Hydrogenophilus thermoluteolus: one gene and its partner. The protein of the gene in region 1 interacts with the protein of each later gene in a pairwise test. Links are inferred from orthologs where the notes say so. Each region holds a gene or a part of one and is shown in the gene's direction. Other genes may lie near its edges.

Region 1 (7,021 bases):
ATCCTTTTCGCCGTACCAGGCGCGATTGTACCCAAGCCGCCCTACTGCCCCCGCTCACGTGGGGATCCCGTCAAGAAAAATCGCGAGAACAAGAACAAACGCTCAAAAAGACTGAACCGAAATTCTTGCCTTATCACTTTTGATGCGATAAAATTCGCGATTACACTGTTTCATGGTGATCTCCTCCTTTCTTTTGAGTGGTTTTGTCTCCCTCCCTCTCCATCTAACCCATGGAGTTCCCGCCCGCGCCCTTCGCGCGGGCTTTTTTTTGCCGCTTGCCTTCGCGCTATACTTCGATTCTTACGCGCATGGCAAGGAATCGCGATGAAAGAGAAGTACGACGCCTTTTCGATCGAACAGACCGTCCAAAACGAGTGGGAAGCCACGCAACCCTTCGCGGTGGCCGAAGACCCCAACCGCCCGAAGTTCTACTGCCTCTCGATGTTCCCCTACCCCTCCGGCAAACTCCACATGGGACATGTGCGCAACTACACGATCGGCGACGTCCTGGCCCGAGCCAAACGGATGCAAGGGTTCAACGTGCTCCAACCGATGGGGTGGGACGCATTTGGGATGCCCGCGGAAAATGCCGCGCTTCAAAACGGCGTACCCCCCGCGCAATGGACCTACAGCAACATCGCCTATATGAAGGGGCAATTGAAACGGTTGGGTTTTGCGATCGACTGGCAACGCGAACTCACCACCTGCCGTCCCGAATACTATCGGTGGGAGCAGTGGCTCTTCAAACGGCTCTACCAGAAGCGGTTGATCTACCGCAAGATGGGTTGGGTCAATTGGGACCCGGTCGACCAGACGGTGCTCGCGAACGAACAGGTGATCGACGGCCGCGGGTGGCGCAGCGGTGCGCTCGTGGAAAAGCGCGAAATTCCCATGTACTACATGCGCATCACCGCGTACGCCGAAGAACTGCTGCAAGGGCTCGAAACGCTCCCCGGTTGGCCGGAACAAGTCAAACGGATGCAAGCGAACTGGATCGGCAAGAGCGTTGGCGCCGAGGTTCGGTTCCCCTACGACGAAGACTCGATCGGCGAAAGCGGTGTGCTCACTGTCTTCACCACCCGTCCAGACACCTTGATGGGCGCCACCTACGTCGCGGTCGCGGCCGAGCATCCGCTCGCGACGAAAGCCGCGCAAAACGACCCGCAATTGGCCGAATTCATTGCCGAATGCCGCCGGGGGTCGGTCGCCGAGGCCGACCTCGCGACCATGGAAAAGAAAGGGATGCCCACCCCCTATTTCGTGCGTCACCCCCTCACGGGCGAAAAACTCCCCGTCTGGGTTGCGAATTACGTCTTGATGGCGTACGGCGAAGGGGCGGTGATGGCGGTGCCCGCGCACGACGAACGCGATTACGCCTTCGCGCAAAAATATCGTCTGCCGATTCGCCAAGTCATTCGTCCCGACGGCTTCACCGGCACGATCGACGGCAGAGGCCCATGGGAAGAGACCTTTGCGGCCAAAGGGACACTGGTCGACTCCGGCCCCTTCACCGGGCTCACGTCGGAGCAAGCGTTCGACGCCATCATCGCCGCGCTCGCGGAAAAAGGGCTGGGTCAGCAGCGGGTCCAATATCGCTTGCGCGATTGGGGGATCTCACGCCAACGCTACTGGGGTTGCCCAATTCCGGTGATTCACTGCGACCACTGCGGTGAGGTACTCGTCCCCGACGAACAACTCCCCGTCGTTCTGCCCGAATCGGTCGAGATCACCGGTCGCGGCTCACCGCTAGCTGAACTCGCCGACTGGGTCAACGTCCCCTGCCCCGAATGCGGGCGACCCGCACGGCGGGAAACCGACACGATGGACACCTTCGTCGAATCGAGTTGGTATTTCCTGCGTTACTGTTGTCCCGACAACGACCAGGCGATGGTCGACGACCGGGTCAAGTACTGGATGCCCGTCGACCAATACATCGGCGGAATCGAGCACGCGATCCTGCACCTACTCTATTCTCGCTTCTTCACCCGTGCGATGCGGGACCTCGGGCTCATCCCCTTTTCGGAACCCTTCACCAACCTCTTGACACAGGGGATGGTCGTTGCCGAAACCTTCTACCGCGAAGACCCGACAACCGGCAAAAAAACCTGGATCAATCCGGCCGACGTGATCCTGGAACGCGACAGCAAAGGTCGACCGATCTCCGCGGTACACCGCGTCGATGGCAAACCGGTCACCATCGGCGGCATCGAGAAGATGTCGAAGTCCAAAAACAACGGTGTCGACCCACAAGCCCTCATCGACCAATACGGCGCCGACACCGCGCGCTTCTTCATCATCTTCGCCGCGCCGCCGGAAGCGCAGCTCGAATGGTCCGATGCGGGCGTCGAAGGGGCACATCGCTTCTTGCGCCGTGTTTGGGCGTTCGGCGTTCGCTACCGCAACGAAATCGCGCCCCAGCTTCCCACGACCGCTGAGGCGCGCAGCTCGGCGCTGCGGCAACTTGCCGCGCCCCTGGCTGCGGCACGGCGCGAATTGCACCTCATCCTGGAACAGGCGAACCGTGACCTGGCGAAACTCCAATTCAATACCGTCGCAGCCGCGACGATGAAAATGCTCAACCTGCTCGAGCGCCTGCCCGATGGTGACGCAACCGAACGCGCGGCGCTCGCGCACGAAGGGTTCTCGATTCTCCTCAGAGTGCTCGCACCGATCACCCCGCACGTCACCGAGATCCTGTGGCGCGAATGCGGCTTCGGCACATCGCTGCTCGACGCCCCGTGGCCCGAAGTCGATTCCGACGCGCTCACGGTCGCCGAAATCGAACTGGTTTTGCAAATCAACGGCAAGACTCGCGGCAAAGTCACTGTCCCGTCCGACGCCGCCGAAACCACGATTCGCGAACGCACGCTGGCGCACGAACTCGTTCAGGCGGCACTCGATGGGAAGGAGCCGCGGCGTGTGATCATCGTTCCGGGAAGGCTCGTCAATGTCGTCGTTTGAGACCCAGCGCCGCCGCGTATTGACCGGCGTCGCGCTCGTGCCGGCGCTTCTTCTCGCTGCGTGCGGTTTTCGCCCTCGTCATTACGTGGGGTTGGCGCAGCGCACGCTCCACTTCCGTTTCGACCGTGCCGCAGCACTCGAACCGCTCGTTCACGAGATGCTCGCGGGCACACCGGCAACGGTGGTCACGGACCCCAAAGCCGCGGACGCGACGGTCGTTTTGGGGCCGCTCGAAGAAGCGCGGGAGATCATCGCGCTCTCTGCCAGCGGGACGGTTCGCGAATACGCGTTGCGCAGCGTCCTGACCGTTCGCCTCGTCGACCGCGCAGGCGAAGAGCGGCTGCCGCCAACCCGCCTCGTTGCCGAACGGGACTACAGCTACGACGACAGCCGCATCGCGGCCCGCGCTGAAGAGGAGCAGGTGATTCTCACCGACATGCGGCGCGAACTCCTCAGGCGTGCCCTCTTGCTCGTCGACCGTCGGCTTGTGGCGCGACCATGAAATATCCCGCTGCCCGCCTGCCACAGCTCTTGACCCGCAGCCCGTTTCCCCCACTCTGGGCGGTGACGGGCGATGAGCCGCTCCTCATCGAAGAGGCCGCCGACGCGATTCGCACGCACGCCAAAGCAGCCGGGTTCACGGCGCGGGAACGGGTCGTCATCGACAAAGGGGATGCGCTCACCACGCTCACACTCGCAACCGAGAGCCTCTCGCTCTTCGCCGAATCGCGTTTGCTGGAACTCCGCTTCCTGGTCCCCCCGCAGGGCAAAGAGGCACCCCTCTGGTTTGCCGCCCTCTGCGACCGGCCACCGGAAGCCACCGTCACCCTGCTGATTCTGCCCCCGCTCGACTGGGCCACGAAAAAGACACGCTGGTACCAAACCCTCGAAAAAGGGGCGATCCTTGTCGAAACCCAAGCTCCGAGCCGCACGCAACTGCCCCAATGGTGGGCCGAACGGCTGCACGCCCAAGGGCAGCATGCCTCGCGCGAACTCTTGGCCTATTTGGCTGAATGCAGTGAAGGAAACCTGCTTGCCGCGAAACAACAACTGGTGCTCTTAGCCCTCCTCTTTCCACCCGGCCCCCTACCGGAAGCAGAGGTCCGCGCAGCAGTCGCCGAAGTCGCCCGCTTCGACCCGTTCGAACTGCGGCTTGCGGTCCTTACCCGCAACGCAACGCGCGCCGCCCGCCTGATCACCGCGCTGCGCGACGAAGGCGTAGCCGAAGCGCTCGTCCTCTGGGCGCTCGCTGCGGGCGTTCGCGCGCTTGCTCGAGCAAGCGAAGCCGCGGACCCGCGCGCGGTGGATGCGATCGCGAAAAGCGAAAAACTCTTCAGCCCTGTTGAAAAGCAGGCCTTGCGCAGCGCCACCCGATTGGAGTCCGCACAATGCCATCAGTGGCTCCGCCGAGTAGCACAACTCGACCGGATCGCCAAAGGGGTCGAAGCGGGTGACTTCTGGTGCGAAGCCGAACGTCTCGCGCTCGCGCTCAACCCCGCGACGCGCACCTCTGCCGACTTTTCCGTTACCTGGAGCACACTATGACCGAAACCATCGACGCCTATTTCGACCGTCTGGGGCAAGCCGCGCGCACCGCCGCGCAAGCGATCGCGCGCGCGGGCACCGCACAGAAAAACGCGGCGCTTCGCGCGATCGCCGACGCGCTCGACGCTGCGCGTTCGGACCTTACCGCCGCTAACGAACACGACCTACAAGCGGCGCACGCAGCGGGCCTATCGCCCGCGCTGATCGACCGCCTCACGCTCTCCCCCAAAGTGATCGACGCGATGATCGAAGGGCTCGAACAGATCGCGGACCTACCCGACCCTGTCGGCGAAATCCGCGAACTTCGGCAACGCCCCTCCGGTATCCAAGTGGGCCGAATGCGCGTGCCGCTCGGCGTGGTTGGCATCATCTATGAATCGCGCCCGAACGTCACCGTCGACGCCGCGGCTCTCTGCCTCAAAGCGGGCAACGCGGCGATTCTTCGTGGCGGGAAAGAAGCGATCCACAGCAACCAGGCAATCGCCCGGTGCGTTCAGCAAGGATTGGCTGCGGCCCAGCTCCCGGCCATGGTCGTGCAGGTGATCGAACGAACCGAACGCGAACTCGTCACCCGCCTCGTGTCGTCGCCGCAATACGTCGATGTGATCGTGCCGCGCGGCGGCAAAGGGCTCATCGAAGCGGTCGCTCAAGCCGCGAAAGTCCCCGTGATCAAACACCTGGACGGCAATTGCCACGTCTACGTGCACGCTGCCGCGAAACCCGAATGGGTCGTCCCGATCGTCGAAAACGCCAAAACCCACCGCTACGGGGTCTGTAACGCCGCAGAGACGCTCTTGATCGACGAAGCGGTTGCCCCTCGCTACCTCCCCGAGATCGGCGCGATGCTCGCGCGCCACGGCGTCGAGATGCGTTGTTGCCCGAAAGCGTGGTCCCTCTTGCATGCCGCGCCACAAGTTCCTGCCGAACTGCTCAAACCGGCCACCGAGGCCGATTGGGCGACCGAATACCTCGCCCCGATCCTCGCGATTCGGGTCGTCACCGGGCTCGATGACGCGATCGACCACATCGCGCGCTACAGCTCGCACCACACCGAAGCGATCATCACGGAAGACTACTCGGCGGCGATGCGCTTTTTACGCGAAGTCGACTCCGCGTCGGTGATGGTAAACGCCTCGACGCGCTTCGCCGACGGGTTCGAATACGGATTGGGTGCCGAAATCGGTATCTCTACCGACAAATTCCACGCGCGCGGCCCTGTAGGCTTGGAAGGCCTGACCAGCGAAAAATGGATCGTACTGGGACACGGCACGATCCGCCGCTGACGCGAAAACGCTGAGCCTGGACCGGTGCGAGGATCGTTGACCTGCGCGACGATGAGCGCTACGATACCATTTCATTCAAACGTTTGTTGGAGGAGAAAAATGGTTCGTACGCTCATCGCTCTATTTCTCTCTTACGTACTGCTCGCCGCAGCCCCTGCGCAGGCGGAAATCAAGCTGGGCAGCGCCACTTTCCCCGAATCGATCACCCTCGACGGCACGCCGCTCCATCTCAATGGCGCAGGAATCCGCAGCAAGTTCATCTTCCACGTCTACGCGATGGGGCTCTATCTGCCGCAACCGGTCACCCTGGCCGAAGCCGCGCTCACCAGCCCCCCGCCACGCGCGATCCGCATTCAACTGCTGCGCGACCTCTCGGGCGCCACGTTCGCGGACGCGCTGATCGAAGGGCTGAAACAGAATCAACCGCAGGAAGCGCTCACCGCTTATCAAGCCAGCATCGACACTTTGCGCCAAGCGATCCTTTCGCACAGCGAATACAAAGAAAACAGCGTCGTTTTGATCAGCGAAGACAAAAACGGAACGGTGCACATCACCGTTCAAGACAAACCGTTGGTCGAGCCGATTCAACAACCGGGCTTCTTTTCCCTGCTCCTGAGTATCTGGCTCGGCCCGAAACCCGCACAAGATTCCCTCAAAACCGAGCTCCTCAAAGGGAGCGCTTCCTGACGCGTTTCCTTACCGGTACAATCGTCGCTATACCCGATCCCGGAGATGGCGACGATGCCGCCCCAACCAAAACCCAACGCCACCCTGTGGGTTGTAGCCCGGCCGCTACTCGCCCCCTTTTGGCTGGAAATCGCGGCAACCGAAGACGGCACCGTGATTGCCGCTACGTTTCGCACCGATCCTCCACCGTCTCGTCCGCAAGCGAACGCCCCTGCGGCGATTCATCAACTCAGCCACTGGCTCGACACCTGGCTCGAAGCACCGGCAACCCCACTTTGGCCGCGGGTTGCACCACAAGGGACCCCATTTCAACAACGCGTCTGGAACGCGTTACGAACCATCCCCTGCGGTGAAACACGCACGTACGGTGCGCTTGCCGCGCACTTGTCTACCAGCCCGCGTGCGGTCGGCGCCGCGTGTGGCGCAAACCCCTGCCCGATCGTGATTCCCTGTCACCGAGTTGTCGGCAAAAACGGGGCGCTGATCGGCTTTTCCGGTGGTCATTCCGGTGCCTGGCTCGACCTCAAAGCATGGCTACTCGAGCG
Region 2 (12,088 bases), 520 kb from region 1 along the record:
GCAAACCGCTTTCCAAGAAGCCACGCAGACGTTAGAAGCAGCACAGCAAAACTACTATCAAATCCAGGCGCAGGTGGTGGAACTGCGCCACCAAGCGCAGAACGCTGCGATACGACAAACGGCGTTGGCGCAGGAACGCGAAACGATCCTTGCTGAGCGCGCCCGTTGGGCAGCGGAACAGACGCGGGTGACCGAAGCGTTGCACGCGGCGCAGGAAGAGGTCGCGGTCTGTGAGGCGCGCTGGGAGGAGCTGCTCGAAGCCTGGGATGCCGCTCAGGAGGCGTTGCAAGCTGCCGAATGCGTTGCGCAACAAAAACACGCCGTCGAGAAACGTTTGCAGCACGAAAGGGATCAGCTCGACAGGCGTCTTGCGCAGGTGCGACTCCATCGGCAAACTGCTGAGCGGCAGCAGCAAAAGATTTTTACGCAGCGCGCGCACTTGCGCCAAGAGCTGGAATCCCACGACGACGCGCCTGCGGATTTGGCGCCGCTCCTTGCGGAACAGACGGCGGTTCAGGAACAACGCGCTAGACTGGAACGTGCGTTGGCGCAAAGCGACGTCGAATGTACAGCGCTCGACACCGAAACGCGCCAAGCGGATGAGGCCCTTCGGTCCTGGCGCGAACAACGGGCGGAAGTGGCGGGTCGCGTGCGTAGCTTGGAAAAAGCATTGTCGCGGCATCGAAACGCTGCGGCCAAAGCGCACGCTGCGGAAAATCCAGAACTCTGGCAGCAGATCGATGTGGCCCCTGAGTATGCTAATGCAGTTGCGGCCGCGCTCACACCGTGGATGCAGAGCATAGCCGCTACGCCGGATGGCGTATTGCCGAAGGGTGTAGGCTCGTGCGCCGTGCGGCGCGACGCGGTTCCCGAACGCACACCGAACGATCCGCCAAAGCCACCGGAAGGCGTCGTTGCCCTCCATTCGGTGATCACGACGTCCGATCCCGCGCTCGCATCGTGGCTGCGCGCAAAACTCGACAACGTCTGGCTGACCGAAACCCTTACTGCGGCAATCGACGCGTGGGTGGTCGCCCATCACGCCATCGTCGTGACCCGTGACGGTGGGCAACTCACCCCTTGGGGCTGGATTCCTCGGAACGAATCCGATTCGGCGGCACAGGAAGCGACCCTGCTCGAACAGCGTGCCGAGCTCGCCGAATGGCAACAACGGTTGGTCGCCATCGAAAAAGAGATCGAGTCTGCCGAGCAGCATGCGGCGCTGTGTGCGGAACGATACCAAATTGCCCGGGAAAAGGGTGAAGCGCTGCGCGCTGAGCAGCGCCAAATCACACAGCACGAGCAGAAACTTGCATTGCAATTGGCGCAACGCAAAGAGCAGTTGGCGTGGGCAAAGCGCTGGCGCGCCGAACGTTTGGCGCGCCTGGCTGAGCTCGATGCCGAATGGGCGCGATTGCATGACGAGATCGCAGAGCGAAACGACGAAGAGGAAGCGCTGCTCGAGCAGCTCGCACTGCTGGACGAAGCGTTGGAGCGAGCGCGCACCGAGGCGCGCGTTGCGCAAAGTGCCTGGCAAGAGGCGCAACAAAACGCGCGCACACTCGAGCACGAGAAGCAGGCGCTCGCAGCGCAACAGCAACAGATGACCCGGCATTGCACGCTCCTAGCAGAAAGCCTTACGCGAACGGAAACGGAACGGCAACGGCTCGAGAGCCGACTTGCGGAGCTCGACCGTGAAGCCGCTGCGCTCGATACCGGACCCGCACCAGAAACCGTGCGCACCTTGGAGGCGCAACTCGACCAGGCCGAACAAGCCGTCCGGGGAGCGCGTGAAGCCGTGAAAGCCGCGGAAGCGCACTTTCGCGCCGCAGAGCAGCAGGCGCAGGCCCACGAACAGGCACGGAACGCGCTCGAAACGGCGTGGCAACAGGCGCACGATGCACGCGTTGCCGCGGAAATGGAAGTGGCGCGGTGGCAAGAGGCCTTGGCGGCGGCGGAGGTCGACTGGGACGCGTTGCGGGTTCAGGTCCCTCATCTCGACGAACAGCAGCTCGCCAACGAATTGGAACGACTCACCCAAGCGATCGACGCGCTCGGGCCAGTGAACCACGCGGCGTTCGCTGCACTCGAAGCGCTCACCCAGGAGATCGACGCATTGCAACGCCAAGTCGATGATATCGCTGCTGCCGAACAGACCTTGCGGGAAGCGATCCGTACCATCGACAAAGAGACGCGGGAAGCGTTGCAACAGACCCACCGCGCGGTCAATCGCGCCTTTTCCGAACGCTTCTCGCAACTTTTTGGTGGCGGGCAAGCGCAATTGGCGCTGACGGGAGACGAAATCCTCGACGCCGGCGCACAGATCATCGCACAGCCACCCGGCAAAAAGAACGGCACGATCCAGCTCCTCTCTGGCGGCGAGAAAGCTTTGACTGCGATTGCGCTGGTTTTCGCCTTTTTCGACCTCAATCCCGCGCCGTTTTGCATTCTCGACGAGGTCGACGCGCCGCTGGACGACGCCAATACCCAGCGCTATGCGGCGCTGATTCGCACGATGGCAGAACGAACCCAGTTCCTCGTGATCACCCACAACAAACTGACGATGGCCGCAGCGGATCGTTTGGTCGGGGTGACGATGCGCGAGCAAGGGGTTTCCCGCACAGTGGACGTCGACGTGGAACGTGCCGTACAATTGGCGCAACCGGCCGTATAACCTTCGGCGTTAGGAACCGATTCGATGGATACCCAACTGTTGCTTGCCTTGGGGGGGGTCGCTGCACTGGCCGGCGTAGGTTTTTGGGCCTACACCGCGTGGCAGACCCACCAACACCGCAAAAAGATCGAACAGAGCTTTGCGCGTCCCGACGAGGCGCGTTCGCTGGAAGTGGAACCGGAAGGGCGGCTCAACCCGTTTGGCCCAGTGAAACGAAGCCGCGTGGTGCGCGAAAACGAACCGGAGCTGCCGGTCGAACCCCGTCCCGAACACCCGCCAGAACACCCGCGCCACCTCCACCGGCGGGTGGACCTGATGGTGGAATTCACCGCGAGCGAACCGATCGATCTCGCGCGGCTGCGTGAAGTCCTGATCGCCGAATTCCGCGACGCCGACAATTTGCCGATGCGCTGGTACTTTTTCGACGACGCCAACAACGACTGGGAACTCGTCACGATCGAAAGCAATGGCACGCCGCACAAAATCCTAGCGGCACTCCAACTCTGTGATCGTTCCGGCCCGATCGGCGAGCGGGAATACCTGCGCTTTATCGGGGGTGCCGAGCGGGTTGCCGACCAATTGGGTCTGGCGCTCGGTCGCATCGATTCGCGTACGCAGGTATTGCGCTTGGCGCAAGAACTGGATCGTTTCTGCCACGACGTCGATCTGCAAATCGCGATCAACCTCAAACCCCGTGAAGGGACGATGCGTGGCACCAAAGTTCGCGCCGCCGCCGAGGCGTACGGCATGCGGCTCGACGCCGATGGCGTTTATCGCCTCTACGACGACAATGGCGCGGTCCTCTTCGCACTCATGGACGCGACGGGAGAGCCGTTCATCGCTGCCGAAATGCGCGTCCGCCAAGTCCCCGCACTGACGCTCGTTCTCGAAACCGCGCTCATCCCGTCGGCTGCCGTCTTCGACCGGATGATCGCGTTCGCGGAAAAATTGACGAAAACGCTCGAAGCCGAAATCGTCACCGACGACGGGGCTCCGCTTTCCCCCGAAGCGCTCAAATGGCTCCGGGGACAAGTGGAGTCGAGCCACGAACGGATGCGGCAATTCGAAGTGCCACCGGGTGGCACGGTTGCGCAACGCCTCTTTGCCTAAGGGGAAGCGGCATTGTCGTTACAGCGCACCCGAACGATTCCCGACGCGGTTCGTGAACGCGTTGCAACCCTGCGCGAAACGATCCGGCGCTTGGATTACGCCTATTACGTGCGCAACGAACCCTTGGTCCCGGACGCCGAATACGATCGGCTCTTTCGGGAACTGGAAGCGCTGGAAGCGCAGTATCCGGAATTGATCACCCCCGATTCGCCCACGCAGCGCGTGGGGGGGGCGCCAGCACCCGAATTTCGTGAAGTGACCCATGAGCTCCCCATGCTGTCACTCGCGAACGCGTTTACCCCAGAAGAGGTGCTCGCGTTCGATCGCCGCTGCCGCGAAGGGTTGGGCGTCCCCGCGGTGCGGTACGCCTGTGAACCCAAATTCGACGGTGTTGCGATTTCGCTCCTCTACGAAAACCGCGTGCTGACCCGCGCGGCAACCCGCGGCGATGGGTTCAAAGGGGAAGAGGTCACCGCTAACGCCCGGACCATTCGCACGATCCCGTTGCGTTTGCCCGACGAAGCGCCAAAGCTTCTCGAAGTACGCGGCGAAGTGGTGATGACTCATGCCGATTTTGCCGCACTCAACGCACGCCAGCTTGCTGCGGGCGAAAAGACCTTCGCGAACCCACGAAACGCCGCATCGGGAAGCTTGCGCCAGCTCGACCCCAAAGTCACTGCGAAACGGCCGCTGCGCTTTTACGCTTACCAATGGGTTCGCGCCGAAGGGGTCGATGCGGCCCCGGAAACCCATTCCGAGGCGCTCGAACGTCTAGAGCGGTTCGGCTTCCCGGTTTCCGAATGGCGCCAGACCGTGGTCGGTGCCGAAGCGCTGCTCGACTACTACCAGAAGATGCTGGCGCGCCGCGACCAACTCCCTTTCGATATCGACGGCGTTGTCTATAAAGTCGATGCGTTTGCTGAGCAAGATCGCCTGGGGTTCGTCGCGCGCGCTCCGCGTTGGGCGATCGCGCACAAATTCCCCCCGCAAGAGGCAGTGACGCAACTTCTGGCAATCGATGTCCAAGTGGGGCGCACCGGTGCGCTGACTCCGGTGGCGCGCCTTGCCCCGGTTGCGGTTGGCGGCGTTACCGTTGCGAACGCGACGCTCCACAACGAAACGTTCATCCGGCAGCAAGACATTCGCATCGGCGACTGGGTCGTCGTGCGCCGTGCCGGTGACGTGATTCCCGAAATCGTCCGCTCCCTGCCCGAGCGGCGACGTGGCACGGAGCAGGTGTTCACGCTGCCATCGCACTGTCCCGTTTGTGGCTCGCACGTCGAACGGGATCCCGAAAAAGCGATCGCCTACTGTACCGGCGGACTCTACTGTCCCGCGCAACGCAAACGGGCAATCGAACATTTCGCGAGCCGCCGAGCGATGAACATCGAAGGGTTGGGCGAAAAACTGATTGCCGAACTCGTCGATCGGGAATGGGTGCGCAACCCAGCCGATCTCTACGACCCTGAGCGGATCTCCGTCGATCGGTTGGCCACTTTACCCCGGATGGGACCGAAGTCGGCCGCAAACCTCATCGCCGCGATCGAGCGCAGCCGCCATACCACGTTGCCCCGTTTCCTCTACGCCCTGGGGATTCGTAACGTGGGCGAAGCCACGGCAAAAGATCTGGCGCGCCATTTCGGTTCGCTCGATGCCCTCATCGCAGCGACCGAAGCCGATCTGATGGCGGTGCCGGAAATCGGTCCGATCGTGGCGGCGTCGATTCATCAATTTTTCCGCGAACCTCATAACCTCGAAGTGATCGCCGCGCTCAAGCGCCATGGGGTTACCTGGTTGGAAGGGGAACCCCTTGCGGCGACATCGGTTTCGTCTCAAGACGCAATGCCCGCACCAGCCGACCCGAGCGAAGCGAACCGATCCCACGCGTTGGCAGGTCTGACGTTCGTGCTCACGGGCACCTTGCCCACGCTCACGCGCGAAGCGGCCACTGCGCTCATCGAAGCGCACGGAGGCAGGGTAAGCGGATCGGTATCGAAAAAGACGAGTTACGTCGTCGCGGGCGAAGCTGCTGGGAGCAAATTGGCGAAAGCGGAAGCGCTGGGGATTCCCATCCTCGACGAAGCAGGACTCAGGCGCCTCATCGCGGAAAAAAGTAATTCAACTTCATCTATTTGACTGAATGTGGAGAAAACTATGGCCCGACCCTTGGTACGCAAAGCGGTTTTTCCCGTCGCGGGGATGGGAACGCGTTTTCTGCCCGCGACCAAGGCAAGTCCCAAAGAGATGTTGCCGATCGTCGACAAGCCGCTGATTCAATATGCAGTGGAAGAGGCGGTCGCAGCGGGGATCACCGAGCTCATTTTCATCACCGGGCGGACCAAACGCTCGATCGAAGATCACTTCGACAAGGCTTATGAGTTGGAATCGGAACTCGAACAGCGCGGCAAACACACGCTGTTGGAGGTGGTGCGTAAGACCGTCCCGCAGGGGGTGACCTGCATCTATATTCGGCAGCCAGAGGCGCTGGGGCTAGGCCACGCGGTCCTGTGCGCGCAGCCGGTGGTCGGCAACGAACCCTTTGCGGTGCTCCTTGCCGACGACCTCTGCGACAATGGCGATGGCAAACCGGTGCTCCAGCAAATGGTCGAGGTCTTCGCGTACCACCGTTGTTCGGTGTTGGGGACGATGACGGTACCGCGTGAGCAGACCAAGCAGTACGGAATCGTCAGCACCGATCCGTGTGAGCAGGGCAATACCCGGCGCATTCGCGCGATCGTCGAAAAACCCGAACCCGAAAAGGCCCCTTCGACACAAGCGGTGGTTGGCCGCTACATCCTCACCGCCGCGATCTTCGATCACCTCAAGCGCATCCAACCGGGGGCAGGGGGAGAGCTCCAGCTCACCGACGCGATCAGCTCGCTTCTCAAAGAGGAGGCGGTACTCTCCTACGCATTCGAAGGGGTGCGTCACGACTGTGGGTCGAAAGCCGGATACCTGCAAGCCACCGTCGAATTTGCACTGCGCCATCCCGAGGTGGCCGAAGCGTTCCGCGCCTATCTCAAAGAGCGTGTTGCGGCGCTTTAATCGCTGTCGCTCCGCGCGGCTTTGCGCCGTTCGTGCTCTTTGAGGAGCCGTTTGCGCAGCCGGATGCTCGTCGGCGTGATCTCGACCAGTTCGTCGTCGTCGATGAATTCGACCGCGCGTTCCAGCGTCAGTTCGATGGGCGGTGTCAGGCGCACCGCCTCGTCGGAACCCGAAGCGCGAATGTTGGTGAGCTGTTTGGTCCGCACCGGATTGACGACCAGGTCGTTTTCTCGGCTGTGAATGCCGATGATCATCCCTTCGTAGACCGGATCACCTGGTTTCACGAACATCCGCCCGCGTTCTTGCAGCTTCCAAAGCGCGTACGCGACACATTCGCCGTCTTCTTGAGAAACGAGGACGCCGTTACGTCGCCCAGGGATCGGTCCGGCGTACGGAGCATAGTCGTCAAAGATATGGCTCATCAACCCCGTGCCGCGGGTCAGCGTCAGGAACTCGCCTTGGAAACCGATCAGCCCTCGAGCCGGAATGCGGTATTCCATCCGCACCCGCCCTTTGCCGTCGATCTGCATATCGAGGAGTTCGGCGCGCCGGCGCCCCAGCTCTTCCATCACCGCGCCTTGGTGTCCCTCTTCGATATCGACGGTGAGGCGTTCGTACGGCTCACACCGCACGCCGTCGATCTCTTTGAAGACGACCCGCGGCCGTCCGACCGCCAATTCGAACCCTTCCCGTCGCATGTTTTCGAGCAAAATGGTCAAATGGAGCTCGCCGCGACCGGAGACTTCGAACTGCTCTGCCGATTCACCACCGAAGTCGACGCGCAGCGCGACGTTGCGCAAAAGCTCTTTTTCCAGCCGTTCGCGAATCTGGCGGCTGGTGACATATTTCCCTTCGCGCCCGGCAAGGGGTGAGGTATTGACCATGAAGGTCATCGTCAAGGTCGGTTCATCGACCGCGATCGGAGGTAACGGCTGGGGATCGTCCGGATCACAGAGGGTGACCCCAATCCCGATGGCGTCGATCCCGCTCACCATCACGATGTCGCCTGCGGTGGCTTCAGGAACCGGGATCCGCTCCAAGCCGCGAAAACCGAGGATTTGCCCAACCTTGCCCTTGCCTAGGAACGTTTCACCGCGATAGACCGCAACCTCTTGATTGGGGCGCAACACCCCTTGTTTGATGCGACCGATCCCCATCTGCCCCAGATAGTTGGAGTGGTCGAGCGACGCGATCAAGAGTTGGAGGGGCGCGTCACGGTCTACGGCGGGGGGCGGGACATGGGTGAGAATCGCCTCGAAAAGGGGGCGCATGTCGCTCGAAGGGGTCTTGAGGTCGAGCGTCGCGTAACCGTTGAGCGCAGAGGCATAGACGACGGGGAAATCGAGTTGTTCGTCACTGGCGTCGAGTTCGGCGAAGAGGTCGAACGTGGCGTTGATCACCCAATCGGGGCGCGCTCCCGGGCGGTCGATTTTGTTGATCACGACGATCGGTTTCAACCCCAGAGCGAGCGCCTTCTGCGTAACGAAACGCGTTTGCGGCATCGGCCCTTCGACCGCGTCGACCAAGAGCAAGACGCCATCGACCATCGAAAGCACCCGTTCGACCTCACCACCGAAATCGGCGTGACCGGGGGTGTCGATGATGTTGATCAGCGTTCCTTCATAGGTGATCGCGCAGTTTTTCGCCAAAATGGTGATGCCGCGCTCACGCTCCAGTTCGTTGCTGTCGAGGATCCGTTCTCCGACGGTCTGATGGTTGGCAAAGGTTCCTGACTGTTTCAACAGTTGGTCGACCAATGTCGTTTTGCCATGGTCGACGTGGGCGATGATCGCGATGTTGCGAATCGCAGGGTGGGTTTGGGTCGTCATAAACAAACGCTTTCGTACGATTCGTTGCCAAAGGTGCGCATTATACGGGGAAGGGCACCGTTCCCCCACGGCACCGTCGTATTGAACACATATGACTTGCAGGTTCGCTACAAGCCGGTGCAGTTGGCACGGGTCTTTGCCCATTCCGGCGCGTTGCCGTTGTCGCAGCGGCCAAAATGCCGTCTCGACTGATTGGTCCTGGCGATTTCCCCGAACAACCGGATGCCTGCGATCATCGACCATGCGCCTGCCGATGGCGGTGCGCCGATCTCCGTTTTCGAATCGGGCGCGATTCTGGTCTATTTGGCAGAAAAGATGGACGCTTTCTGCCTACGGCGCCACGGCCGCGCAAGACGGTACTCGAATGGCTGTTTTGGCAAGTGGGCGGGCTTGGCCCGATGGCGGGACAAAACCACCATTTCGTCCAATACGCCCCCGAATCGATCCCGTACGCGATCGACCGCTATGTGCGCGAAACGAGCCGCCTCTACGCCGTGCTCGACCGTCGTCTTGCCGAAGTCGAGTGGGTCGCCGGGGACTACTCCATTGCGGATATGGCGATCTATCCGTGGATCGTCCCGCACGAACGGCAACGGCAAAACCTCGACGATTTCCCCAACCTCAAGCGTTGGTTCCAGCAGATGCAGGCACGACCGGCGGTCGCCCGTGCCTACGCCCGCGGAGAACCGTGGGCGAAACGGGGCGCGGTGACCGAGGAAGGGAAAGCGATCCTTTTCGGTCAGTCTGCGGAACAGCTGAAAGCGGTCACCCCCCCGAAGCGCTCCGAGACCGGGTAAAATCGCAGCTTTCGGACATCAGGGGGCAGGCCCATGCTGGCAGTGATTGGCGGTAGTGGTCTTTCGAATCTGACGAATCTCGAACGGCTTGGGCAGCGGGTCGTACGAACCCCCTACGGCGAACCGTCCGGCGTCCTCACCTTCGGCCGTCTGGGCTGTGAAGAGATCGTTTTCATTGCCCGCCACGGCTACGGCCATACGATCGCCCCCCACCAGATCAACTACCGCGCCAACCTGTGGGCGTTGAAACACGTTGGGGTGACGCGCGTGATCGCAGTGGCGTCCGTGGGGGGCATCGCACCACATCTGCCCCCAGGAACGCTGGTCGTGCCGCATCAGATCATCGACTATACGTGGGGGCGGGTGTGCACCTTTTACGACGGCCCCGACGACCCCGTGGTCCATATCGACTTCACCCAACCCTTTACGCCGTCACTTCGCACGGCGCTCTTACAAGCGGCAACCGAATGTCAAGAGCCGGTTGTCGATGGCGCCGTCTATGCCTGTACGCAAGGGCCACGGCTGGAAACCGCAGCGGAAATCGAGCGGTTGGCGCGGGATGGTGCCGAGCTCGTTGGAATGACCCTGATGCCAGAGGCGGTGCTTGCCCGTGAAATCGGACTCGAATACGCGGCGTTGAACGTCGTCGCCAATTGGGCAGCCGGGCGGGGCGACGCGAAAGAACGGATCGCGTTCGACGCGTTGGAGCGCGAACTCGAACGAGCGATTGGTCGCGCGAAACGCATTCTCGAAGCGTTTTGTCATCTGTGCTCCACACCAAACGGTTAGCATTTGCGAACTGAGCGCCTGCGGTTTAGAGCAAAACATCGTATCCGGAATAAACCCGTCGCTTTAGCGCAAGCTCGCGCGGAATCGCTTGAGTGCTATCGTGAAAAAGAACGCGCCCAGCAGCAGTGTCATCGCAAGGTCCAGCCAAACACTGCTTAGCGGCACGTTCCGATAAAGCAACCCTTGCGCCAAGCGGACGAAGTAGGTGTTGGGCGCGGCGAGCATGATCTGCTGCACCAATTCCGGCATGCTTTCGCGCGGCGTGACCGCACCGGAAAGCAGTTGTAACGGAATCACCACCAAGATCACCAAGAGCCCGAACTGCGGCATCGAACGGGCAATGGTTGCCAACAAAACGCCCAATGAAGCGGCGGCAAACTGGAAAAACGCAGCGGCGACGAGAAAGCGCAGCACACTCGCCGCGGTGATGGGAACCCCCAGCACCCCCTGAACGACCAGCCACAGCGAAATCGAAACACCGATCAGCACCACGATGCCGTTTGCGACGATCTTCGCCACCAGGATCTGCCACGGGTGGAGCGGCAGCACCAAGAGGTGTTCGATCGTACCGTGTTCCCGTTCGCGGATCAGCGCCGCCCCCACCAGGACCACGGTGAGGATCGTCACCATGTTGATGATCTCCATCACACCGCCGAACCACAGGCCGGTCAGATTGGGGTTGAAACGAACCCGCACCACCAAGTCGACCGGTTGCGGCGGCAGCAGCGCCTGTCCCTCGGCCCATTGGCGAATCGTCTCGCTGACGATTTGTGTGAGATAGGTCTGCCCCAGAAATGCTTGGGTCATCACCGTCGCGTCGATCCACAGGGCGATTTCGGTGGGACGGCGGGCAATGAGATCGGCCTGGAAATCAGGAGGAATGACCAGCACGAAACTGACCTCGCCGCGATCCAGGAGCAAATCGACCTCGTCCCAGTTGATAAACCGCGGAGGAAGAAACTGGGGCAGGCGTATCGCTGCAGCGATGCGCGCCGAGAGCGCAGAGTGGTCGTGGTCGACGATCGCGATCGGCGCGTTGTGCAACTCTTTGGAAACGCCAGTAGCGGCAGCGTAGATTGCGCCGGTGAAGGCCCAAACGATGAGCACGAGCAGTACGCGGTCTCGCCCCAGACTTTGCAGCTCTTTGGCGATCAGCGCAAGGACCGGTCGGAGGAGGGAAACCGTTTCGTCGTTCGCCATCGTTTACGCTTCCTGCTTGGGCAGGCGCCAGATCGCCACAGCACTGGTGACGAGCGTAAAGAGCGCCAACCAGATGAGTTCGTGGGCCAATGTCTCGCCGTCGAGCGCTTTGGTGATCACCCCACGACTGATCGTCAAATAGTGGCTGACCGGAAAGCCTTCTCCGATCCACCGCGCAATTCCTTCACTTGCCGAAACTGGCGTGGTCAGGCCGGAAAACTCGATGCTGGGGAGCATCGTCAAGATGGCGGTGCCAAAGAGCGCGGCCACCTGCGTGCGCGTCACTGTCGAGATCAGCAAGCCAAAGCTGGTCGTCGCCAGAAGGTAAAGGAGCGTCGCTGCGGCCAGGAAGAGGAGGTCTCCTTTGAGGGGAACCCCATACCCCCAACGGGTCTGCACCAGGAGCAGCAAAAAGGCGACGAACGAGACAGCTATGTACGGCAGCTGTTTGCCCACAAGGAACTCGGCGCGCCGCAGCGGTGTGACGTAGAGATTCACGATACTGCCCAATTCCTTTTCGCGGACGACGGCCAGCGCGGTGAGGATCGCGGGAATGAAGATGAGCAGCAAGGGGATCACTGCGGGCGCCATCGCATTCACCGAACGCAGTTCGGGGTTGTAGCGATAGCGTACGGCTAGCTGAA

The links.
Region 2: the proteins of leuS (region 1) and ligA interact in binary tests that used the Escherichia coli proteins (3 or more experiments, as listed by UniProt). The link is inferred for Hydrogenophilus thermoluteolus from one-to-one orthologs.

Annotation. Positions count from the first base shown.
Region 1 is NZ_AP018558.1:1,652,158-1,659,178, forward strand. Bases 1-3,161 are described here. They hold leuS (leucine--tRNA ligase), read left to right. Parts: upstream 1-324; coding sequence 325-2,961; downstream 2,962-3,161. Other genes in these bases: HPTL_RS08020 (LPS-assembly lipoprotein LptE), read left to right, coding at 2,948-3,161. Also shown: more of HPTL_RS08020, read left to right, coding at 3,162-3,463; holA (DNA polymerase III subunit delta), read left to right, coding at 3,460-4,506; HPTL_RS08030 (glutamate-5-semialdehyde dehydrogenase), read left to right, coding at 4,503-5,789; HPTL_RS08035 (chalcone isomerase family protein), read left to right, coding at 5,889-6,476; HPTL_RS08040 (methylated-DNA--[protein]-cysteine S-methyltransferase), read left to right, coding at 6,531-7,021.
Region 2 is NZ_AP018558.1:1,127,625-1,139,712, forward strand. The notes cover bases 3,447-6,358. They hold ligA (NAD-dependent DNA ligase LigA), read left to right. Parts: upstream 3,447-3,796; coding sequence 3,797-5,920; downstream 5,921-6,358. Other genes in these bases: HPTL_RS05510 (cell division protein ZipA C-terminal FtsZ-binding domain-containing protein), read left to right, coding at 3,447-3,784; galU (UTP--glucose-1-phosphate uridylyltransferase GalU), read left to right, coding at 5,939-6,358. In the rest of the region: chromosome segregation protein SMC, read left to right, coding at 1-2,674; more of HPTL_RS05510, read left to right, coding at 2,699-3,446; more of galU, read left to right, coding at 6,359-6,829; translational GTPase TypA, read right to left, coding at 6,826-8,658; HPTL_RS05535 (S-methyl-5'-thioinosine phosphorylase), read left to right, coding at 9,489-10,244; HPTL_RS05540 (ABC transporter permease), read right to left, coding at 10,308-11,444; ribosome-associated ATPase/putative transporter RbbA, read right to left, coding at 11,448-12,088. UniProt on the Escherichia coli protein: DNA ligase that catalyzes the formation of phosphodiester linkages between 5'-phosphoryl and 3'-hydroxyl groups in double-stranded DNA using NAD as a coenzyme and as the energy source for the reaction.